One region of the Kitasatospora sp. NPDC101183 genome, then DNA from elsewhere that is predicted to be linked to it. Evidence: riboswitches for the same ligand, from Rfam matches in the RefSeq annotation. Region 1 holds a riboswitch; each other region holds the start of a gene.
The links. A riboswitch is a leader RNA that binds a small molecule or an ion and turns the genes downstream of it on or off. The one in region 1 is predicted to bind cyclic di-AMP.
Positions count from the first base shown of each region.

Region 1 (5,420 bases):
GAGGGTGACGAGGTTCACGGCCGTGAACAGCCGGGAGGAGAAGAGGCCCAGAGGCAGCATCGGCTCCGGGGTGCGGCGCTCGACGACCAGGAAGGCCGCGCCGAGCAGGACGCCGAGCGCGCCGGAGACCCAGACGGCGGGGGAGACGCCCTCGCCGGCGGCCGTCAGGGCGTAGGTGATCGCGCCGAGGGAGAGCGCGCCGAGCAGGGCGCCGAGCACGTCGAACTTTCCGGCCGCGCCCTCGTCCCGGCTCTCGGGGACGAAGCGGGAGGTGACGGCGATCACGGCGGCGGCCAGTGGCAGGTTCAGCAGGAAGATCCAGCGCCAGCCGGGCCCGTCCACCAGCCAGCCGCCGAGGAAGGGGCCGATCGCGGCGGACACCCCGCCGAGGCCGGACCACAGGCCCACCGCGGGCGAGCGGTCGTCCGGGTGGAAGACGGCCTGGAGCATGGCGAGGGAGCCGGGGGTGAGCAGGGCTCCGCCGATGCCCTGGACGGCGCGGGCGGCGATCAGCACGTGGATGTTCGGCGCGGCGGCGCAGGCCGCGGAGGCGATCGCGAACCAGACCACGCCGAGCAGGAACACCCGGCGCCGGCCGTAGCGGTCGCCGAGCGCGCCGCCGAGCAGGATCAGCCCGGCGAGCGTGAGCAGGTAGGCGTTGAGCGTCCACTGCAGGGACGCGAGGGAGGCGCCGAGATCGGCGCCGATGCGGGGCAGGGCGACGTTGACGACCGTGCCGTCGAGCATCGCCATGCTGGAGCCGAGCACCGTCGCCAGTAGTACCCAGCGACCCTGCGCGGTGCCCAGGCGCAGGGTGCCGGCCTCGGAGGTGGCCACGGGCAGATCCTCTGCCCGCTGGGGTGTGCGTGACAAGGGTCACCGGGTGGTGTGTCGGAGGTGGGCGGTGGGTGAGCGGGTGGCTGCGGGGCGTCGCGGAGTTCGGCGCAGGGTCGTGGATCAGTGGCGCCGAGTGAATGGATGGTGCACGTACGGTGCTTCCGGGGGTTCGGAGGGTGACCGTTTCGGCGGGGATCGTTGCGGGTTCAAGAGATCGACATTGCTTCACCCGGACGGATGAGTTTTAGTTCAGCGACCGACCGGCCAGCCCGGTTGGACCCACCGGGTGGAACGCCGAGTCCTGCCGCTGCCCGGTGGCTCGCAACGAACTCTGTACGGCAGGAGCGGGGGACCCACAGGTAAGTCGCCGGACCGGTGTCCGTGCCCATTCGGGTGCGTACGGCCAGGACCGGCTTGGGGTGAAGCCGCATCATGCGGCCGGGCAACTCCAGCCCGAACCCGACAGCTCACCTCGCAGGCGTCGGAGAGGAAACTTCCATGCCTGCACAGGCTCGTCGTATCACCCTGCCCCGCGCCGCCCGGATCGGCATCGCCACCGCGGTGACCGGGGTCTCCTTCGTCCTCCCGCTGGTGACGGCGGTGAACGCCCAGGCCCACACCGGCGGGCACGCCGCTCCGGCCTCCGCCTCCGCTCCCGCTCCCGCTGCTTCGGCTCCGGCTGCCGGCTCCGCCTCGGCTTCCGCTTCGGCGGAGGGCTACCGGGTCGTCGGGGGTGACACCCTGTCGAAGATCGCCGACGCGAAGCACGTCGAGGGCGGGTGGCACGCGCTGTACGAGCGGAACCGCTCGGTCGTCGGCGCCGACCCGAACCTGATCTTCCCGGGTCAGCAGCTGACGCTGGGCGGGCACGTGGCCGCTCAGGCTGCTCCTGCCGAGAAGCCGGCTGCGCCTGTTGCGCCCGCCCAGAAGCCGGCCGCCGCGCCGCAGGCCGCCCAGCAGGGCGACCTCCAGGTGACCACCGAGGTCGCCAAGCCGTCCGCCCAGGTCCAGACCCAGGTTCAGGTCGCCACCGCCGCCCCGGCGCAGGCCGTCACCGCCGTGCCGGTCGCCGCCACCTCGGGCTACGTCGCGCCGCTGGCCAACCCGAAGCTCGGCGAGGCGTACGGCGTTGCGGGCTCGATGTGGGCCTCCGGCCACCACACCGGCCAGGACTTCGTCGCCTCCACCGGCACCCCGCTGCGCGCGGTCGCGGGCGGTGTCGTGGTGAAGGCCGGCAACGGCGGCGCCTACGGCAACGAGGTCGAGATCAAGCTCGCCGACGGCAAGTACGCGCAGTACGCGCACCTCTCGTCGATCGGCGTGAAGATCGGTCAGAACGTGACCGCCGGCCAGCAGATCGGCCTCTCCGGTGCGACCGGCAACGTGACCGGCCCGCACCTGCACTTCGAGATCCGTACCGGTCCGGAGTACGGCTCGGACATCGACCCGGTCGCGTACCTGCGGGCGCACGGCGTCGCGCTCTGACGCGTCGGGCCCTGATGCGTCGGGCTGCTTGAACCACCGCTGGTGCGGGGCGAATCGGGCCCCCGGGATGGTCATGTCGGGTGACCGCTCGACCGGGTGACCGCCGCACCGGCGGACATGGGCGCGGGACACGCCCAGGCTGGCCCGGCTTCGTGGGACCTCTCCCCACGAGGCCGGGCCGGCCGTTTGCGCTGTCCGGCGTCAGGCGCGGTGGGCGGGGAGGCCCTGGTGGGCGGCGGTGATGAGGTCGTGGACGCGGTGGCCGAAGTCGTCGGCGTCGCGGGCCGGTTGGGGGAAGACCAGGCGCACGTCGCGGTGGCCGTCCGGGTGGTCGAGGCGCAGGACGAGGCCGAAGCGGTCCAGGGCGAGCGGGCGGACGTCCGGGCGGCGGGCGAGCAGGTCCTGGTCGAGCAGCCGGGTGAGGACGTGCAGGGCGTCGGCGTGGTCGTCCGCCAGGTGGGTGAGCAGCGCGGCCTCGTGGCGGGCCAGCGGGTCGGGGGCGGCGAGGGCGAGGTCGGCGGCGGTGAGCGCGCCGGTGCCGTACGGGGTGGCGAGGACGGCGTGGGCGACGTCGATCCGGAGGTGGACGCCGAGGCCGTCCTCGGTGAGGTGGGCGAGGTGCAGCCGCCCGGCGAGGGTGAGGCGGGAGCGGACGCGGTCGCGGACGGCGACGGGGGAGACGTCGGTGACGTCCACGACGACGGCGAGGCCGTCGTTCGAGCGGGCGGCCTCGCCGGTGAGCGGGGAGTCGAGCGGGGCGCACAGGCGCAGCCGGGAGCCGTGGACGGAGACGGGGGTGTCGAGTTCGTGGTGCTCGCCGAGGGCGCGGACGGTGAGCGAGGAGGTGGCGTCGAGCAGGCTCAGGGCGCGTTCGGCGTAGGTGGGCTCGGGCGCCCCGGCGTCGCTCATGACAGACCTCCAGTGAGTTAGGTGAGCCTAACCTAATCATCGGGTCGGGGCATGGCAAGCGCGAGGGCCCGGACGTGCGGGACGTCCGGGCCCTCGGGGGTGCGCGGTGCGGTCAGGCGACGACGGCCTGGGCGTCGATCTCCACCAGCATGGGCTCCTGTGGGAGTTCGACGAAGATGGTGGTGCGGCAGGGCTTCACGCCGCCCGGCGTGATGTTCTCGTCGATGAACTCGGCGTAGACCTCGTTCATCAGCGGGAAGTCCGCCCGCTTGGTGAGGTAGACGCGGAACATGACCACGTCCTCGATGGTCGCGCCGCCGGCCTCGACGATGGCCTTGACGTTCTCCAGCGTGCGGCGGGTCTGCGCCTTCACGTCGCCGTGGAACAGGTACTCGCCGGTGGCCGGGTCCTGCGGGCCCTGGCCGGAGACCTGGAGGATCGGGCCCTTGCGGACGCCCTGGGAGAACATCCACGCGGGGGCGGGGGCGCCGTCGGTGCGGATCTCGGTCTTGTCGGAGTCGGCGGACATGGGGCTCCTTGCGTTGGTGACGGTTCGTCAGAAGTGGTCGGGGCGGCCGCAGTCGGCCGAGACCGCGCGCGTGGTCGCGAGCAGCTGGGGCAGCAGGTCCAGCACCTGCTCGTACGGGAGGACGACGTCGGGCACCGAGATCGAGGCGGCGGCGACCACCCGGCCGCCGACGTCCCGGATGGGCGCGGCCACGCAGTTGATGAACGACTCGTGCTCGGCGTGGTCCTGCGCCCAGCCCTGGGCGGCGACCTTGTCCAGCTCGGCGAGCAGCGCCTCGGGGGAGGTGATCGTGTGCGCGGTGTGCGGGGTGAACTCGATCCCGGCCACCACCCGGCGGCGCTCGGGCAGCGGGAGGTCCGCCAGCAGCACCTTGGAGACGGCGGCGCTGTGCAGGGCGGCGCGCAGGCCGATCCGGGAGTACATCCTGACCGGGTGGCGGGAGTCGAACTTGTCGATGTAGACGACCTCACCGCCCTCGTACGCGGCCAGGTGCACCGTCTGGCCGGTGGCGGCGTTCAGCTCGGCCAGGTGCGGGGCGGCGATGCGGCGGATGCCGCGCTGCTCCAGGGCGAGGCCGGAGAGGGCGAAGAGCCCGGCGCCGAGGTGGTAGCGGTAGCCCGCGTCCCGGTAGACGAACCGTTCCTCCTCCAGGCTCTGGAGCAGGCGCAGCACGGTGGTCTTGTGCACGCCGAGGACCTCGGCGAGCTGGTCGAGGGAGCGTTCGCCCTCCCCGAGCTGGGCGAGGATGCGCAGGGCGCGGGTGACGGTCTGGCTCATCGGGGTCGGCTCCGGGGGTCGGGGGTCCCGCTCATTGTGCCCGGGCCCGGTCGGAGGGGAGGGCGGGGCAGGTGATGCCCGCCGCGCTGACGCGGGTGGCGGCCCAGTCGGCGGCGGAGGCGTCGAGCAGTGCGGTGACCACGGCGGGGGGCGGCAGTTCGGCCTGGTCGCCGTGGGCGGTGAGCGCGCAGGCGGCGCTGAGGTGGCCCAGGCGCAGCCGCCCGCGCTGGTCCAGGCCGTGGATCGTCCCGGCGAGGTACCCGGCGGCGAAGGCGTCGCCCGCGCCGGTGGCCTCGACGACCTCGACGCTGAGCGCGGGCTCGGTGACGGCCGATCCGTCGCGCTCCAGCGCGGTGACGGCGCGGGCGGCGTCCTTGACCACGACGGTCGCCGGGCCGGGGAAGCGGCGGCGCAGTGCGGCGGGGTCGCCGGTGCCGAAGGCGTCCTCGGCCTCGTCGGCGCCGAGCAGCAGCACGTCCGCGGCGTCCAGCAGCGGCGGCAGGACGGACGGGTCGCGTTCGCGCCACAGGGCCGGGCGCCAGTTGAGGTCGAAGCTGACCAGCCGGCCCGGTCGGCGTTCGGCGAGCAGGGCGCGCAGCAGGGCCAGGCAGTCGTCGGAGAGTGCGGCGGTGATGCCGGACAGGTGCAACAGGCGGGCGCCGGTGAGGAGTTCGGCGGCGGCCGGGTCGTCGAGCAGGGCGGGGGAGAGGGCGGAGGCGGCCGAGCCGCGCCGGTGGTAGTGCAGCCGGCTGCGGCCGGGCCCGAGGTCGTGGTGGTGGCCGGAGGCGCCGCCGACCTCCTTGAGGTAGAGGCCGGTCGGGCGGTGCGGGTCGACGGCGACGGCGGAGACGTCCACGCCGCGCGCGGCGACCTCGGCGAGCAG
Region 1 is NZ_JBIWOW010000013.1:210,107-215,526, reverse strand. Features, by position in the region: gene ACIRRS_RS20265 (MFS transporter) at 1-837, opposite strand, end outside; cyclic di-AMP (ydaO/yuaA leader) riboswitch at 1,150-1,333, shown strand; gene ACIRRS_RS20260 (peptidoglycan DD-metalloendopeptidase family protein) at 1,336-2,322, shown strand; gene ACIRRS_RS20255 (DUF2470 domain-containing protein) at 2,524-3,231, opposite strand; gene ACIRRS_RS20250 (RidA family protein) at 3,344-3,760, opposite strand; gene ACIRRS_RS20245 (IclR family transcriptional regulator) at 3,788-4,537, opposite strand; gene ACIRRS_RS20240 (sugar kinase) at 4,569-5,420, opposite strand, start outside.

Region 2 (5,420 bases), on a different contig from region 1:
GCTCGGCCGAGGTGAGGGCCTTGCCCTCGAACTGGTAGGCGCCGTCCTCGAAGAACTCGGAGGCGGCGACGTCCAGGGCCAGGGCCACGTCGCGGCCGGGCTCGTAGCCGGCCTTCTGGATGGCCTCGACGATGAGGTCCAGGGCCTCGCGGTTGCTGTCCAGGTCGGGGGCGAAGCCGCCCTCGTCGCCGAGGCCGGTGGACAGGCCGCGCTCCTTCAGCACGCCCTTGAGGGTGTGGTAGACCTCGACGCCCCAGCGGACGGCCTCGGAGAAGGACTCCGCGCCGATCGGGGCGATCATGAACTCCTGGATGTCGACGTTGGAGTCCGCGTGCGAGCCGCCGTTGAGGATGTTCATCATCGGGACGGGCAGGACGTGCGCGTTCGGGCCGCCCAGGTAGCGGAACAGCGGCAGGTCGCTGGCCTCGGAGGCGGCGTGCGCGACGGCCAGGGAGACGCCCAGGATGGCGTTGGCACCGAGCGAGGACTTGTCCGGGGTGGCGTCCAGGTCGAGCATGGCCTGGTCGATCAGGCGCTGCTCGGTGGCGTCGTAGCCGACCAGCTCCGGGCCGATCTGCTCGATGACGGCCAGGACGGCCTTCTCCACGCCCTTGCCGAAGTAGCGGTTCTTGTCACCGTCGCGCAGCTCGAGCGCCTCGAAGGCGCCGGTGGAGGCACCGGACGGAACGGCGGCACGGCCGGTGCTGCCGTCGTCGAGGCCGACCTCGACCTCGACCGTGGGGTTGCCGCGGCTGTCGAGGATCTCACGGGCTACGACGACATCGATGGACGGCACGTGGCATCTCCTTGCGGAAGCAGGTCCCGGCCGACCGGGGTGGTGATGTCGGCGGGAGGATTGCGGAGTCGTTACGACCAGAGCCTAACCGCCCGGGCCTCCACGGCCACGTCGGCCTCGGTCCCGTCTCAGCGTGTGGCCGTGCTACCCACCGGTAGTTCACCTGGGCGCCCCGGGTCGGCAGCCCGATCCCGGGCGAACGCGGACGAAGGGGCCGGCCCTGCCGGCCGGCCCCTCTGACGTCCGGTCGGCTCAGCCGAGGTGCAGCACCTGGCCCGGGAGGATCAGGTCCGGGTCGCCGCCCACGGTGGCGCGGTTGCCGGAGTACAGCGACTGCCAGCCGCCGGAGACGCCCTGGGCGGCAGCGATGGTCGACAGGGTGTCACCGGAGCGCACGGTGTAGTCCCCAGCCTTGGGCGCGGCGGCCTGCGGGGCGGCGTGCTTGGGAGCGTACGACTGCGCGGCGGGCTTCTCGGCCGCCTTCGGGGCCGCGTGCTTCGGGGCGTACGACTGGGCGGGCTTCTCCTGCGCCGGCTTCTGGGCCTGCTGCTGGACGGGCTTCTGGGCCTGCTTCTGGGCCTTGGGCGCGGACTGGGCCTTGGTGTCCGAGGAGGTGTCGACGGAGGCGGCCGGGCCGCCCTTGCTCAGGCCGGCCTTCTGGGAGCAGACGGGCCAGGCGCCGGGGCCCTGGGAGGCGAGCACCTTCTCGGCGACGGCGATCTGCTGGCCCTTGCTGGCCTGGTTGGCCTGCGCGGCGTAGGAGGTGCCGCCGTACGCCTTCCAGGTGCTGGAGGTGAACTGCAGGCCGCCGTAGAAGCCGTTGCCGGTGTTGATGCTCCAGTTGCCGCCGCTCTCGCACTGGGCGACGGCGTCCCAGGTGGAGGCGGGGGCCGCGGAGGCGCCGGTGGCGGTGAGGAGCGGCAGTGCGAGTCCGACGCCGGCCACACCGGCGACGGCGATGACCTTCTCGGCCTGGGTGCGACGACGGTGACGGCCAGATCCAACGAGCAGCATGAAGAGGTCCCTCTCCGCACGCCTGCGAGGTGAGCTGTCGGGTTCGGACCGGGAGGTGGCCCGGCCGCCGTGACGCGGAGTCGGCTCCGCGCGGGCGGCTTCACCCCAAGCCGTGGGGACGGCAACAAACCTGGGTCCCCCGCCCCTGCCCAGGGTTCTGGTCGGTTTCCCGTGGCGCGGCGGGCAGGATTCGGCGTTCCGCGTTCGGGGTCCGCAGCTGCGAACTCCACGGAGACTAGACAGATCATCAGCTCGATCACAAGCTCATCTCGCCGATATCACACAGAAATCACGGCCAGTGGTCGCTCGCCTACGCACGGCGCCGGTTTGTCCGATTTGATGCGTGTTCACACCCCGATCGACAGGCTGCCGGCGACGCCCCGTCAGCGTGTCGGTGTCTCGAAGGACGTCAGGGAGTGGCCGGAACCGCGTGCGGGGAGCGGATTTCCGGGCTGAATTCGACCGGCAGTTCCCGCAGTCCACGCATGATCAGACCGCCGCGCCAGCGCAGGTTCTCCGGCTCCTCCGCCAGCCGTACGTCGGGCAGCCGGGAGAGCAGCGTGGCCAGCGCCGCGCGGCCCTCCAGGCGGGCCAGCGGGGCGCCGATGCAGTAGTGGATGCCGTGCCCGAAGCCCAGGTGGGGGTTGTCGGCCCGGGCCAGGTCGAGGGTGTTCTCGTCCGAGAACCTCGCCGGGTCGCGGTCGGCCGCCGCGAGCACCACCAGCACCGGGTCCCCCACCGGAACGGACACCCCGCCGATCGACAGCGGCTCGGTCGCGAACCGCCAGGTCGCCAGCTCCACCGGCCCGTCGTAGCGCAGGAGTTCCTCGATCCCCGTCTCCAGCAGGGCGCTCTCGCCGCGGGCCACCGACTCCTGGAGCAGCCGGCGCTGATCCGGGTTGCGGAACAGGGCGTAGGCCCCGTTCCCGATCAGGTTGATCGTGGTCTCGAACCCGGCGAAGAGGAGGATGAAGGCCATCGCGGCGGCCTCGTTCTCCGTCAGGTGCTCGCCGTGGTCGCTCGCCCGGATCAGGCCGGAGATCAGGTCGTCCCCGAGGTCGGCGCGCTTGCGGTGGATCAGCTCCAGCAGGTAGGCGCGGATCTTCTTCACCGCCCGCCCCACGCCGCCGCGTTGGCCGCCGTGGTGGCGGATCATCGCACCGGCCCAGTCCCGCAGGTCGTCCTGGTCCTCGGGCGGCACGCCGAGCAGGTCGCAGATCGCGTAGATGGGGAGCGGGAAGGCGAACTCGTGGATGAGGTCCGCCGATCCGCGCTGCGCGAAGCCGTCGATCAGCCGGTCGGTGAGCTGCTGCACCCTCGGCTCGAACTCGGCCACCCGGCGCGGGGTGAACGCCTTGGACACCAGGCGGCGCAGCCGGGTGTGGTCCGGCGGGTCGATGTTCAGCAGGTGGGTCATCAGGTCCGCCTGCCGCTCACCCGGGATGCCCACCCGGCCGGTGCGGTGCGCCTGTTCGCTGTGGTGCGCCGGGTTCTTCGACAGCCGTCCGTCCGCGAGCGCCTGGCGGGCGTCCGCGTACCTCGTCACCAGCCAGGCCTCGACCCCGCTCGGCAGCGTGGTGCGGTGCACCGGGGCGTGCTCGCGCAGCCAGGCGTACGCCGGGTACGGGTCGGCGGCGAACTCCCAGGTGAAGAGCTGAGGGGCGGTGGCGTCGGGCTGAGCTGGCATGGGTCGACGGTATCCGGTGGCGGGGGCGCGCCCCGTCCGTCAACGGCGCGCGAACGGTTCGCGAACGGCGTGCGCCCGGCGCATCGACGGCGCGTGGCCGGCCCGTGCCCGGCCCGTGGACGGTTCTTGGACAGCTCTTGGCGCGGCGCCTGGCGTGAGCCTGGTCACCTGAGGGGTAATCCCTGTTGCGGGGGGTCAGGACGTGCCTACGATCCTCCGCAGTACGCGTGGGCGCCGGTGCGGTGTCGCCCACAGGGAGGAGCAGACCATGCGGGTCGCCGGGGCAGTCGTCGTCATCGCGGTACTCGACGGCGGGTCGGGGGCCGACCTCGCCCGCCGGTTCACCGCCGCCGGCGCCGCCGGGATGCTGATCGCCGACCAGCACGTCGGCGTCGCGGAGGACCTCGCCTCCGAGCTCGACCGCCCGGGCTGCCCCGTCGTCGGCGTCCACGGGGACGTCCGCCGCCCCAGCGACGTGGCCGCCGTCGTCGACACCGCCGAGAAGCACCTCGGCCCGATCGACCTCTTCTGCGTGGCCGGGCCGGACGGCGAGCGGATCGTCTCCCTCGCCGAACTGCCCGCCCACCTCGACCTGGAGCGCCTCGCCGAACTCGTCGCCCTGGTCGGCGACGCCATCGCCGAGGTCGTCCTCCCGCTGCCGGTGGAGCACACCACCGCCGCGTGACGCTCCCCTACGGCTGGAGCCCCTCGGCCGCGCGCACCGCGCCCCGGTAGCGGCGCGCCGCCGCGCGCAGCGCCGCGTCCACGTCCACCCCGGCGTCGTGCGCCCGCTGCGCCACGGCCAGCAGCAGCCGGCCCGCCGACTCGGCGGTCAGCTCGGCCGGCAGCTCGTACGGCTCGTCCGGCACCTTCCCGAAGCCCGCCCGCCGCACCCGGGACACCAGCTTCGCCGCGTACGCCAGGGCGGGCAGCCCCGCCGGGACGCCGTCCAGGACGGACTCCCGGTCCGCCTTCTCGGCCGCCTTCAGCTGCTCCCAGTTCGCCTCGACCTCGGCGGCGCCCTCGGCCCGCTCGCCCGCGAACACGTGCGGGTGCCGGTAGACCAGCTTGTCGACGATGTCCCCGGCCACGTCGTCGATGGAGAACGGCTCCTGCCCGTCCTCCTCGGCGATGCGCGAGTGGAAGAACACCTGGAGCAGGACGTCGCCCAGCTCCTCGCGCAGCGTGTCGCGGTCCCCCTCCTCGATGGCCTCGACCAGCTCGTACGCCTCCTCGACCAGGTACTTCACCAGGCTCTCGTGCGTCTGCTCGGCGTCCCAGGGGCAGCCGCCGGCCGAGCGCAGCCGGTCCATCACCGACACCAGGTCCAGCAGCCGGGCCCCCGGCAGGTCGTACGAGCCGGGCAGCACCTCGATCTCGGGCACCTCGCCCGCCCGCTCCACGGCCAGGCGGGCCAGCGCGTCGGTCAGCCCCGGGTCGCCGTCCGGGCTCCCCAGCCAGACGACGGGCCCGGCGGCGGCCGGCTGCCCGGTCAGCAGCCGCGCCAGCGCCGGTACGGACGCCTCGGCCGCCACCTCCACCACGACCCCGGCGGCCCGCACCGCGGCCACCTGCGGATGGTCCTCCTCCGCCGCCAGCACCCGCCCCGCCGAGCGCAGCGCCTCCCAGGCGGGCCAGGACAGCAGCCCGGGGGCCACCCGGTGCGTGGTGGTCAGCAGGATCAGCTTCGCGCCCTCGGCGCCCGGGCTCGCGGCAGTCGTCGTCACCCGACGAACCTACCCGTCCCGGGACGCCGTACGGGGGCCCCTGCTTCTCCGGCCGCTCCTTCTTCGGCCCCTACTTCTTCGAGCCTGCGAGGTCGTCGAACATCGCGGAGAGGAACTCCGTGCACCAGCCGAGCAGGTCGCGGCCGACGAGGGGCTTGCCGCCGATGCGGCCGGTGCTCGGGCGGGGGACGAGGAG
Region 2 is NZ_JBIWOW010000007.1:352,749-358,168, reverse strand. Features, by position in the region: gene eno (phosphopyruvate hydratase) at 1-796, opposite strand, end outside; gene ACIRRS_RS12510 (transglycosylase family protein) at 1,049-1,810, opposite strand; cyclic di-AMP (ydaO/yuaA leader) riboswitch at 1,816-1,983, opposite strand; gene ACIRRS_RS12505 (cytochrome P450) at 2,220-3,497, opposite strand; gene ACIRRS_RS12500 (SDR family NAD(P)-dependent oxidoreductase) at 3,766-4,182, shown strand; gene ACIRRS_RS12495 (MazG family protein) at 4,190-5,224, opposite strand; gene mfd (transcription-repair coupling factor) at 5,295-5,420, opposite strand, start outside.
Region 2: it holds a riboswitch for cyclic di-AMP, as region 1 does, so the genes downstream of both, ACIRRS_RS12510 (transglycosylase family protein) here and ACIRRS_RS20260 (peptidoglycan DD-metalloendopeptidase family protein) in region 1, are expected to answer to the same signal.

Region 3 (5,420 bases), on a different contig from region 1:
GGGCCGGGCTCAGCGTCGAGGCCCAGACCGGGGACCCGACCTCCACCCTGGAGCTCTACCGCAGCGCCCTCGCCCTGCGCCGCTCCCGCCCCGAACTCGGCGCCGGCACCGCCGTGGAGTGGCTCGACGCCCCCGAGGGCGTGCTCGCCTTCCGCCGCGGCGGCTTCGTCTGCACCGCCAACACCACCGGGCGGCCCGTGCGCATCGCGGCCCCCGGCGAGCTGCTGCTCGGCTCCGCCGACCTCGTCGTGGACGGCGGCGAGACGGTGCTCGCCCCCGACAGCACCGGCTGGTGGGCGGTCTGACGTGGGTGCAATAGGCTCTGGGCCCGTGACTACGGCGCGACTCTCAGACATCGCGGCGCAGGCGGGGGTCAGCGAAGCCACCGTCTCCCGCGTACTCAACGGCAAGGCGAACGTCTCGGCCGCCACCCGGCAGACCGTGCTGGCGGCCCTGGACGTGCTCGGCTACGAGCGGCCGACCCGGCTGCGCCAGCGCAGCGCCGGACTCGTCGGGCTGATCACGCCCGAACTGAGCAACCCGATCTTCCCCGCGCTGGCGCAGGTGATCGAGCAGGTGCTCAGCCGCCACGGCTTCACCCCGGTGCTGTGCACCCAGACGCCCGGCGGCTCCACCGAGGACGAGCTGGTGGAGATGCTGGTCGACCGGGGCGTGGCGGGCATCGTCTTCGTCTCCGGGCTGCACGCCGACACCACCGCCGACCACGACCGCTACGCCCGCCTCGCCGGGCGCGGGGTGCCGTTCGTGCTGATCAACGGCTTCAGCGAGCGGATCGCCGCGCCGTTCATCTCGCCCGACGACCGGGCCGCGATGTGGATGGCCGTCCAGCACCTGGCCGAACTCGGCCACGAGCGCATCGGGTTGGCGACCGGCCAGCAGCGGTACGTACCCGTGCTGCGCAAGGTCGAGGGTTTCACGGCCGCGCTGCGCGAGGTGCTCGGCACGGGCGCCGAGGAGGCCGCGGGGCTCGTCCACCACACGCTGTTCAGCGTGGAGGGCGGGCACGCGGCGGCCGGCGCGCTGCTCGACAAGGGCTGCACGGCGATCGTCTGCGGCAGCGACATGATGGCGCTCGGCGCGATCCGGGCCGTGCGCCAGCGGGGGTTGTCGGTGCCCCAGGACGTCTCGGTGGTCGGCTTCGACGACTCGCCGCTGATCGCCTTCACCGACCCGCCGCTGACCACGATCCGCCAGCCGGTCGAGGCGATGGCCACGGCGGCGGTGGACGCGCTGCTCGAGGAGGTCGGCGGGAACGCCGCCCAGCGCGGGGAGTTCGTGTTCCAGCCGGAGCTGGTGATGCGCGGGTCCACGGGCGCGCGCACGCGCTGACCGAACGGGCGGGCCCCGGGGAGCGGTTGCTCCCCGGGGCCCTTCGCGCTCTCTCAGCCCTCCTGCGCGGCCGGGCGCTCCGCCGTCAGGCGGTCGCCGTCCGCGGCCTCGCCGGTACGGGTCCCGGTGCGCCGGCCACGTGCCAGGTAGTCGCGCAGGACGAGTTCGACGGCGTCCTGCGGGTTCCTGGTACCGGAGAGCATCATCACGTCGATCGCGAGGTTGGCGTCGAGCGTGACGGTGACCTGGGCCATGGTGACTCCTCCTCGGGTGCGGAAGAGCAGCATGCCCGTTGGCCCGGGGTTTGGCCACGCGAATGCGCGAAGCCCCCGGGAGCGCACTCCCGGAGGCCCCGCGCGCCGGTGCGTCAGACGCGGCCGGCGAAGTCCGGCGCCCAGTTGGCGACGGTCTGCGTGCGCACGCCCGAGGACGGGTTCGCGGCCTCGACGTACTTGCCGCCGCCGATGTAGATGGCGACGTGGTAGACGCCCGAGTCCTGGCCGTTGTTGGACCAGAACAGCAGGTCGCCCGCCTGGAGGCTGTCCAGCGAGACGTGGGTGCTCGCGGCGGCCTGGTCGGCGGCGACGCGCGGGACGGAGACGCCCGCGGCGCGCAGCGCGGCCTGGGTCAGGCCGGAGCAGTCCCAGCCGCCGTTGCCGGTGCCGCCGTAGACGTAGGCCTGGCCGACCTTCGACTGGGCGAAGGAGACGGCGGCGGCCATGCTGCCGGTCGCGGTCTGGGCCGGCTGCTGCGCCTGCTGCTGGGCCGGGGCCTGCTTGGACGGCTTGGCGGCCTGGTCCTGGGCGAGCGGCTTGGCGTTCACGGCACCGCCGTTCGCGGGCTGGCCGGACTTCTGCGAGCGGTTGAACCAGCCGAAGTCCGAGCCGGACTTGGCGGCGGGGGCGGCGGAGACCTGGGCCTGGCCGTCGAAGCTGAGCTTCTGGCCCGGGTAGATGGCGTCCGGGCCCTCGGTCAGGGTGGCGCGGTTGAGGTCGTACAGGTGCTGCCAGCCGCCCTGGACGTTGTGCTTGTCCGCGATGGTGGACAGCCAGTCGCCCTCGACCACGGTGTAGTCGCCCTGGGCCTGCGGCGCCGGGGCGGCCTGCTGGGCGGGGGCCTGCTGGGCGGGGGCCTGCGGGGCCTGCTGGGCCTTCTTCTGGGCCCAGGCGCCCTTGCCCGAGGTGCCGGAGGCGGCGGAGCCGGCCTGGTCCTGCGACTGCGACTGCGCGGGGGCGGCCGGCTTGGCGGGCTTCGCGGCGGGCTTGGCGGCCGCCGAGGTGTCGACGGAGGCGGCGGCGCCGCCCTTGGTCAGACCGGCCTGGACGGAGCAGACGGGCCAGGCGCCGGGGCCCTGCGAGGCGAGGACCTTCTCGGCGACGGCGATCTGCTGGTCCTTGGTGGCCTGGTTGGCCTGCGGCGCGTACGAGGTTCCGCCGAAGGCGGCCCAGGTGCTGGAGGTGAACTGCAGGCCGCCGTAGAAGCCGTTGCCGGTGTTGATGCTCCAGTTGCCGGTGCTCTCGCACTGGGCGACCTTGTCCCAGGTCGCGACGGAGGCGGCGGAGGCGCTGGTGGTGGTGAGGCAGGGGATCGTGAGGCCGACGCCCGCGACGCCGAGGGTGGCGATCACGCGACGGGTGCGGCTGGACAGGCGGGTGCCGTTGGTGGGCAGCATGAAGACGCGGTCCTCTCCCACGCCTGCGAGGTGAGCTGTCGGATTCGGGCTGGAGTTGCCCGGCCGCGCGCTGCGCGGCTTCACCCCTAGCCCCGGGCCGTTCCGAAGAGCGGCCGAGGGCGACTTACCTGTGGTTCCCCCGCTCCTGCCGTGATGCGTTTTCGCGCTGCCAGGACATCCGACGGCAGGACTCGGCGTCGCGGATGAACTGGGTCCGTGTGGTCACGAACGGGGAGCACGTTAAGCAGAAGGAACTTCAATCTGCAAATAGCTGTGATGCGCATCACGGGGTTTAGAAAATAGCCGAATGAGCGCATTTCATGATCGGAAATGATCGTTTATTGGCAAGGTCACGCCGAATTCCCGGAACTGGCTCCGCCTCAGTTCTGCGGTGACGGAGCGTCGGAGCGCGCAGGGGGCGCGCCCGCCGGGGCGGGGAAGCGTCCACGATGCGGGCGCCGGATCAATTCCCGTATTCGTCGACAAAAGAGACCAGAACGGACATCACGCCCTTCATGGCTGAGCGGGGAACCAGGGAAGCGGGGAAGCGGTAAACGGAAATGCGGAAGGGGCCCGCGGCGGCCGTAGCCGTCGCGGGCCCCTTCCGGGGGCGTGCGTGCGCCCTGTCAGCCCTCCACGGGCGCCTGGACGGCCGCGTGGGCGCCCCGGGGCGCCTGTGACGGCTCCGAGGCCGCCGCGGCCTCGGCCAGGGCCTCCGCGGTGGGCGCGGGCAGCGAGGCCAGGTAGGTGGAGGCGATCAGCTGCCCCACCGTCGGGTAGGCGCCCAGCGGCGCGGCGGACGGGCAGCCCGTCTCCTCGGCCGCTGTGGCGAGCAGTTCGGAGTCCGCCTCCGGGCCGATCACCAGCGGGGCCAGGGCGGGCCGCTGGGAGCCGGTCTCGCGCAGGTGGTTCACGGCGCCGGCCACCGAGCCGGGGACGTCCAGCGCGGCCGCGACGACCGGGACGGCCAGGCGGGCGGCGAGCAGCACACCGGTGATGCCGGCCGCGGCCGCCGCCTCCTCGCCGCCGACGACGGTCAGCACGACCCCGTCCGCGGCGGTGGCGATGGCGAACAGCCGCGCCCGGTCGGCCCGGGCGAGCCCGGCCTCGGACAGTCGCACGTGCACGGCCTCGGCCAGCAGCGGGTGCGGGCCGAGCGCGTCGGTGACGGTGGCGCCGTACTCGGCGGCCGCGGCGTGGAGTTCGGTCAGGAAGTCGTGCGCTCCCGGCACCAGCGGCACCACGACGGGCGCCGGCATGCCGGACTCGGCGGCCGAGGCCAGCAGTTCGGCGACGGTGCGCTCGCCCTCGGCCTCGGTGCCCTCGCCGGACAGGTAGCCGACCGCCGCCTGGACGCCGTTCTGCTCGCTGCGGACGATCGACAGCAGTTCCTCGACGACCGAGCGGGACTCGGGCCCGGCGGTGGCGGGCACGGCCAGCACCAGGGCCGGGCTGCCGGAGGGGATCTCGGGGCGCTCGGGACGGCGGTGGCGCCCCCGCGCACGGGAGCCTGGAGTACGGACGGGCAGTGGCGCGCCCGGAATGGCTGCGGTGCTCATGCCGGAGATCGTAGGACATCGCCCCGTCAGGCCCGCAGTCGGCTGCCGTACGGGCGTCCCGGGGGCGCGCCGCCGGGCCCGTGCGCCCGTCCGCACCGTCCGGGGAGGTTCATCCGCAAAACGGGCGAAACGCCACGGCGCCCCGCCCCCGTGGCCGAAGGTGTTTGACGCGACCGCAGGGGTCGGGCGTTGCAGGTGTGACGAGTGAGATGTTTCACAGCCCGGATGTGTGGACGAACGGGCCTGACGGAGGGTCACGGTGGTGCGACTCCCGGCGTTCGAAGATCAACAATCGGCGGAGGAATGCTCACGGTCGGTTGCGGAGATGTCGACGATTCAGTCGTCTATGTCCGTTTACGCACCGTCAGGAGAAGGGTCCGTGAAGAGTTCGCGGCCGCCGGTGAAAGGGCTCGTGCACCTGCAATGTCCCGTGCTGATGCACGTGCACTGCGGCTATCATCACGTCAAGTGAGGCGTTGTGCCGGGCCGGTACGGGGCCGGTCCGTTCGTTCGGCGCGTGCCGGGAGCGCCGCGCTGGACGACAACTCCGGATCTCTTCGGGAGATTTCTATGCACGACTCGCAGGACAAGCACGGCTCCTACGGCCCGTACAACGGGATGGCCGCCACCGAACTCCAGGGGGTGGTCTGGCAGAAGAGCCTGCACAGCAACTCCCAGGGCAACTGCGTCGAGTTCGCGGCCCTGCCCGGCGGCGAGGTGGCGATGCGCAACTCGCGCTTCCCTGAGGGGCCGGCGCTCATCTACACCAGGGCCGAGATCGAGGCCCTGCTGCTGGGGGCCAAGGACGGGGAGTTCGACCACCTGGCGGTCTGACGGGG
Region 3 is NZ_JBIWOW010000017.1:199,551-204,970, forward strand. Features, by position in the region: gene ACIRRS_RS24695 (glycoside hydrolase family 13 protein) at 1-305, shown strand, start outside; gene ACIRRS_RS24700 (LacI family DNA-binding transcriptional regulator) at 331-1,350, shown strand; gene ACIRRS_RS24705 (hypothetical protein) at 1,404-1,604, opposite strand; gene ACIRRS_RS24710 (transglycosylase family protein) at 1,718-3,043, opposite strand; cyclic di-AMP (ydaO/yuaA leader) riboswitch at 3,030-3,190, opposite strand; gene ACIRRS_RS24715 (hypothetical protein) at 3,649-4,581, opposite strand; gene ACIRRS_RS24720 (DUF397 domain-containing protein) at 5,152-5,415, shown strand.
Region 3: it holds a riboswitch for cyclic di-AMP, as region 1 does, so the genes downstream of both, ACIRRS_RS24710 (transglycosylase family protein) here and ACIRRS_RS20260 (peptidoglycan DD-metalloendopeptidase family protein) in region 1, are expected to answer to the same signal.

Region 4 (5,420 bases), on a different contig from region 1:
CATGGCGCGCTGCAGTTCGCTGGCGCGGTGGTGCTGGGTGTCGAACAGCCGGGCCCGCTCCAGGGACTGGGCGAGGATGCCGGCGAACGCCGAGTACAGGGTGCGGTCCTCGCGGCCGAAGGCGCGCTCGGTGGCGAAGGTGATCAGGCAGGAGCCGACCTGCCGCCCCGAGGCCACCAGCGGGAGCACCGCCCAGGCGGCCGGGGCCAGCGGGCCGCGCCCGGCCCGGCCGCCGGGTTCGCTGAACAGCGGGGCCGAGCGGGCCAGCGAGTGCTGCATGACGTCCTCGGAGAGGTCCGCCAGCCGGGTCAGCTCGGCGCGGCGCGGGCCGCCGTACACGGTGTGCGAGACGGGCAGCAGCCGGCCCTCGTCCACCAGGTCCAGCACGATGCTCGCGGCGCCGAAGGCGGGGCGGGCCACGTCGGTGACGGCGGTGGTCACCTCCCGCACGGTCACCGCGCGGGACAGCGACCGGGTGAGCGAGAGCAGCAGCGCCGTGCGCGCCCCGGCCTGTCCGGCGCTCCTGGCCCGGGCCTCCTCCTCCCGCCGCACCTCGGCGAGCAGGCCGGCGATCCGCACCGGGCGGCCGTGGACGTCCAGCATCACCTCGCCGGACTCCTCGACCCGGGTCTCCCGGCCGCCCCGGCGCAGCATCCGGTAGCCGATCCGGTAGCGCCCGCCGGCCGCCAGCGCCTCGGCGAGGGCGGCCTGCACGTCGGGCAGGTCCTCGGGGTGGACGATCCGCTCCAGGTCCGGCGCCGTGCCGTCCGGGTCGGCGGGCCGGCCGGCGAGGCGGAAGGCCGCCTCGTCCCAGTAGCTCTCGCCGGTGACGAGGTCGCGCTCGAAGGCGCCGTGCCCGGAGGCGCGGACGGCGAGCGAGACCAGCGGGTGCGCGGGCCCCTCGCCCGCGCCGGGGGCCGGGAGGGTGCGCACGTCCGCGTGGTCCAGGAGGTGGGCGAGGCGGTGGGCGCAGGCCTCGCCGATGGTCTCCAGCACGTCCAGGTCGCGGCGCGGGACCGTCCCCCGGTGGGCCAGTGCCAGGGCCAGCACCCCGACCGGCTGCTCGTCCACCACCATCGGCAGGGTGACCACGGCGACCATGCCGGTGCCCATCCCGGCGTTGCGGTTGGGGTAGTCGGCGCTGGTGTGCTCGGGGCTCATCAGGTACGGGCGGCGTAACCGCAGGGCCATCGCCGCCGGGAGGTCCCCGGCGGGGTCGACGACCCCGTACCGCTCGTGCGCCCACGTGGGCAGCCCGTGCGAGGCCGTCAGCCGCAGCATCCCGCCCGCGTCGACGAGGTAGAGCGCCGAGCCCTCCCCGGTGATCCAGCCGGGCCCCTCGGCCAGCACCGTCCCCAGCAGTTCGGCCGCGCTGCCGCACCCGAGCAACAGGCGCACGCACCGCATGGGGCTGCGCGGCGTCGTCCGGATGGTCTCGTCGGCGGGGGGCACTGATTCTTCATACCCCATAACCCCCGGCCCCGACTCCCACCCCACGCCCCTCGCGCGCCCCTAAACGGGGCACATATTGTTCCCTCGTTGTTCCCCGCGCCGGGGGGCGGACCTCACGCCGACCCGTGCGCCCCCGGCCAGTGCCGCAGCGCGGTCGTCAGCGCCGTGACGATGCGCTCGTGCGTCTGCGTCAGGTCCTCGGCGAGCTGGAAGGCGCCCGAGGTGCTCAGCGCCGCGAAGCCGTGGGCCGCCGAGCGCACCGTACGGGCGGCGTGGATCGCCTCCGAGCCGTCCAGCCCGTACCCGCGCAGCACCGCGACGATCACCCCGACCAGCCGGGTCGCCGCCCTGGTGAGGTCCTCGTCGGGCTGCGGCGCCTGCGGCAGGGCGCGGTAGCGCTGCGGGTACGCGACGGCGTACGCCTGGTACGCGCGCAGCACCGCCGCGACGGCCTCGTCCCCGCCGCGCCCGACCGCCGCCTCCGCGAGCCGGTCGGCGAGGTCCCCGGTGACGCGGACGGCGATCAGCCGCCGCAGCTCGGTCAGGCCGCCGCTGACGTGCTTGTACAGCGAGGGCGTGGCCACGCCGGCCCGGGCGGCGACGGCGGCGAGCGTCAGCCCGTCCGCGCCCTGCTCGTCGATGAGGCCGAGGGCGTGGTCGACGACCTGCTCGGGGTTCAGTCCTACGCGGGGCATGGGGGTCTCTCTCCGTCCGAGGGGGCGGGCTCAGGCGAGCCGGGCGAGGAAGGGCAGCAGGGCGTCCGCGACGGCCTGCGGGTTGTCGGCCATCGGGTAGTGCCCCGACCCGTCGATCATCACCTTCTCCGCCCGCAGCTTCTCCGCCTGCCGCTGCGCGACGGCCGCCGGGTCCGGGAAGTCGGGGTCCTTGGAGCCCATCAGGACGATCGCCGGGCAGCGGACCTGCTCCGCCCAGCCCACCGGCGCGGAGTCCCCGCCGACGTGGCCCCGGGTGGCGGCCTTGCGGCCGGGGGTGCGCAGGGCGGCGACCAGCCCGTCCACGTACGCGTCGAAGTCGGCCGGCTTGGGGCCCGGGTAGGCCATCTTCCGCAGGTAGAGGCCCCAGGAGGCGGGCCAGTGGACGAGCATCGCGCCCATCGCCGTCATGACGGCCTTCATCAGGCCGCTCGGCGGGTTCTCCACGAAGGCGTCGATCAGCGCGATCCCGGCGACCCGCTCCGGCGCGTCGATCGCGGCCCGGACGACGGTGGCGCCGGTGTAGGACTGCCCGACCAGGACGGCCCGCTCGATGCCGAGGTGGTCGAGGAGGGCGAGGGCGTCGCCGGCGATCGCGGCGGGGGAGTAGTCGTCCCAGGCGATGGAGCTCTCGCCGAAGCCGCGCAGGTCCATGGTGACGACCCGCCGCCCGGCGGCGGTGAGCAGCGGCCTGAGGTGGCGGTAGGCGGTGCGGCTGTCGAGCATCCCCGGGAGCAGGACGACGGGGAGGCCGTCGCCCTGCCGGGTGTCGTCGTAGGCGATCCGGCCGCCGGGGAGGTCGAGGTGGCCGGTGGCCGGGGTGGCGGTGCCGTTCATGGGGAATCTCCTCGCTCCGGGGTTCGTGCTGCCGATAGCCATAAAGCTAAGGCTAATAGCCTTAGCCGTCAAGCGGTCGGCGACACGGCCCCGTCAGGGCCCCTGGAACGGGTCGTGCTCGGCCAGCAGCTTCTCCAGCCGCGCCTGGTCGACCCGGGCGACGGTGTCGCCGGCCTCCTGCCGGTCCCGGATCACCTTGGCCAGCGTGAACGCGGAGGTGACGGTGTAGAGCAGGCCCACCCCCAGGAAGGCGCGGACCCACCCCCCGACGGGCAGGTAGGCGATCCCGACGGCGAGGGCCGTGCCGGAGATCGCGAAGGAGAGGACGGCCTGGATGTAGTAGGCGGCCGTCGTGCGGCTCTGCATCGGTGCGCTCATGGCGCCCAGCATGCTGGCGCCCCGGCCCTCGCACATGAGTACCGGTACTCAGTCGGGGCCGTGCGTGCGGCGCCCCGCGTGAGGGATCGTTCGTTGACGTCCCCTCACGGGCTTCCCGTTCGTCCCGGACGAACGGCTTGGAATCAGAGCCTCCTCGGATTAACGTTTGATAACGCAGCGCGGTCGTCAACGCCGTACCCAGACGGCACCGTGCGCCGTCGCCTAATCCCGCCGACCGGCCTCCGGGCAGGTCAGGGAGCCGGGGAACCACGTTCCTTGGGGTGAATCGGCGGGGCTCCGGCCCGGCCGTAGGAGACCTTCCTGCTCCGAACCCGTCAGCTAACCCGGTAGGCGCGAGGGAAGGAAAGGAGCGCGCCCCCGTGGCGTCGACGCACACCCCCGCAGCCGGAATCCAGCTGCTCGACCACCCCGGTCACCCCGGCCACGACGGCTTCGAGCCGGACGGCACCGGCCCCCTCGGCGCGGCCCCCGAGGCCGAGGCCAACCGCCACCGGATGCCGCGTCAGACCCGCGGGGCCTCCCCGCTGCTCGGCGTCACCGCCGTCGCCGCCACCCTGGGCGCCACCGGCTTCGCCTCCGCGACCCCGGCCGCCGCCCCCGCCGTCGAGGCCCCCGACGAGACCCCGGTCGCCCTCGCCGCCGACCCCGGCCTCGCGCTCGCCGCCCGCATCCAGCAGCAGGCCGACAGCCAGCGCACCGCCGCCGAGGAGACCGCCCGCCTCCAGGCCGCGAAGGAGGCGGAGGCCAAGGCCGCCGCCAAGGAGGCCGAGGCGAAGAAGGCCGCGGCGGAGGCCGAGGCCAAGAAGGCCGCCGCCCTCACCCTGCCGGTCGCCGAGTCCGACTACCGCCTCTCCGCCCACTACGGCCAGAGCGCCCGCTACTGGGCCCACCTGCACACCGGCCTGGACTTCGCCGCCGACACCGGCACCCCGGTCATGGCCATCGGCCAGGGCGTCATCACCTCGGCCGGCTGGTCCGGCTCGTACGGCTACCGCATCGTCGAGACCCTGCCCGACGGCACCGAGATCTGGTACTGCCACCTCTCCTCGATCATCAAGGGCTCGGGCAGCGTCACCGGCGGTCAGCAGATCGGCAAGGTCGGCGCCACCGGCAACGTCACCGGCCCGCACCTGCACCTGGAGGTCCGCCCCGGCGGCGGCGCCCCGGTCGACCCGGAGTCCTGGCTCCAGCAGCGCGGCGTCAACCCGTAACGGACGTCCGGACGTACGGACGTAGGCACGGAAGGGGCCCCGGCGGGCCCCTTCCGTGCCCGTCCTACCGCCCCAGGTACGCGTCGATCTCCTCCGCGCCCGGCTCCGGCGCCAGCTCCGGGAACTCCTCGACCAGCAGCCGCGCCAGGCCCGGCACCGTCCACTCCCCGAGCAGGTCCAGCGCCGCCTGCGCCGCCGCCTCCTCCAGCTCCTCGAAGTCCCCCGTCAGCTCCTCCGGCATCGGCCGGCCCAGCGCCGTCAGCTCCTCCAGGTTGCGGTAGCTGCGCCGCATCAGCCCGTGCTCCAGCAGCCGGCGCGCGCCGTCGGTGGCCATGCCCACGGACAGCACCCGGGCCGGGCCCCAGCCCCGCTCGTCCTGCTCGTCCAGCCACCCGGCCTCCGCCAGCGCCTCGTACGCGGCCGAGCGCCCCTCCTCGCCCAGCTCCACCAGGGCGGCCAGCCAGTCGCGCACCGCGCCCCCGTCCGCCACGTCCACCCCGTGCGCGTGCATCAGCAGGGCGTGCAGCCGGGGCCAGGTCACCAGGTCGGCGCGGCGCAGCAGCCCGGCGGCGACCTCGCCCTGCCACTCGGCCTCGGCGTGCAGCCGCTCCTGGCGCTTGGCGTTGAGCCGCCGCGCGGCCCGCTGGTGGTCGACCAGCAGCAGGACGGCCGCGCCGTACGCGAGCGGGTCCTCCTCCGGTGCGGGTTGGACGTACAGGTGCAGCCGCTCGTACAGCAGGTGCTCCACCGCGGTGGAGGTCAGCTCGGGCCAGCCGTCGTGCATCCTGCCCCCGCCCAGCTCCAGCAG
Region 4 is NZ_JBIWOW010000010.1:22,793-28,212, reverse strand. Features, by position in the region: gene ACIRRS_RS15875 (SpoIIE family protein phosphatase) at 1-1,452, opposite strand, end outside; gene ACIRRS_RS15870 (TetR/AcrR family transcriptional regulator) at 1,566-2,147, opposite strand; gene ACIRRS_RS15865 (alpha/beta fold hydrolase) at 2,178-3,002, opposite strand; gene ACIRRS_RS15860 (YiaA/YiaB family inner membrane protein) at 3,096-3,380, opposite strand; cyclic di-AMP (ydaO/yuaA leader) riboswitch at 3,590-3,748, shown strand; gene ACIRRS_RS15855 (M23 family metallopeptidase) at 3,761-4,612, shown strand; gene ACIRRS_RS15850 (hypothetical protein) at 4,677-5,420, opposite strand, start outside.
Region 4: it holds a riboswitch for cyclic di-AMP, as region 1 does, so the genes downstream of both, ACIRRS_RS15855 (M23 family metallopeptidase) here and ACIRRS_RS20260 (peptidoglycan DD-metalloendopeptidase family protein) in region 1, are expected to answer to the same signal.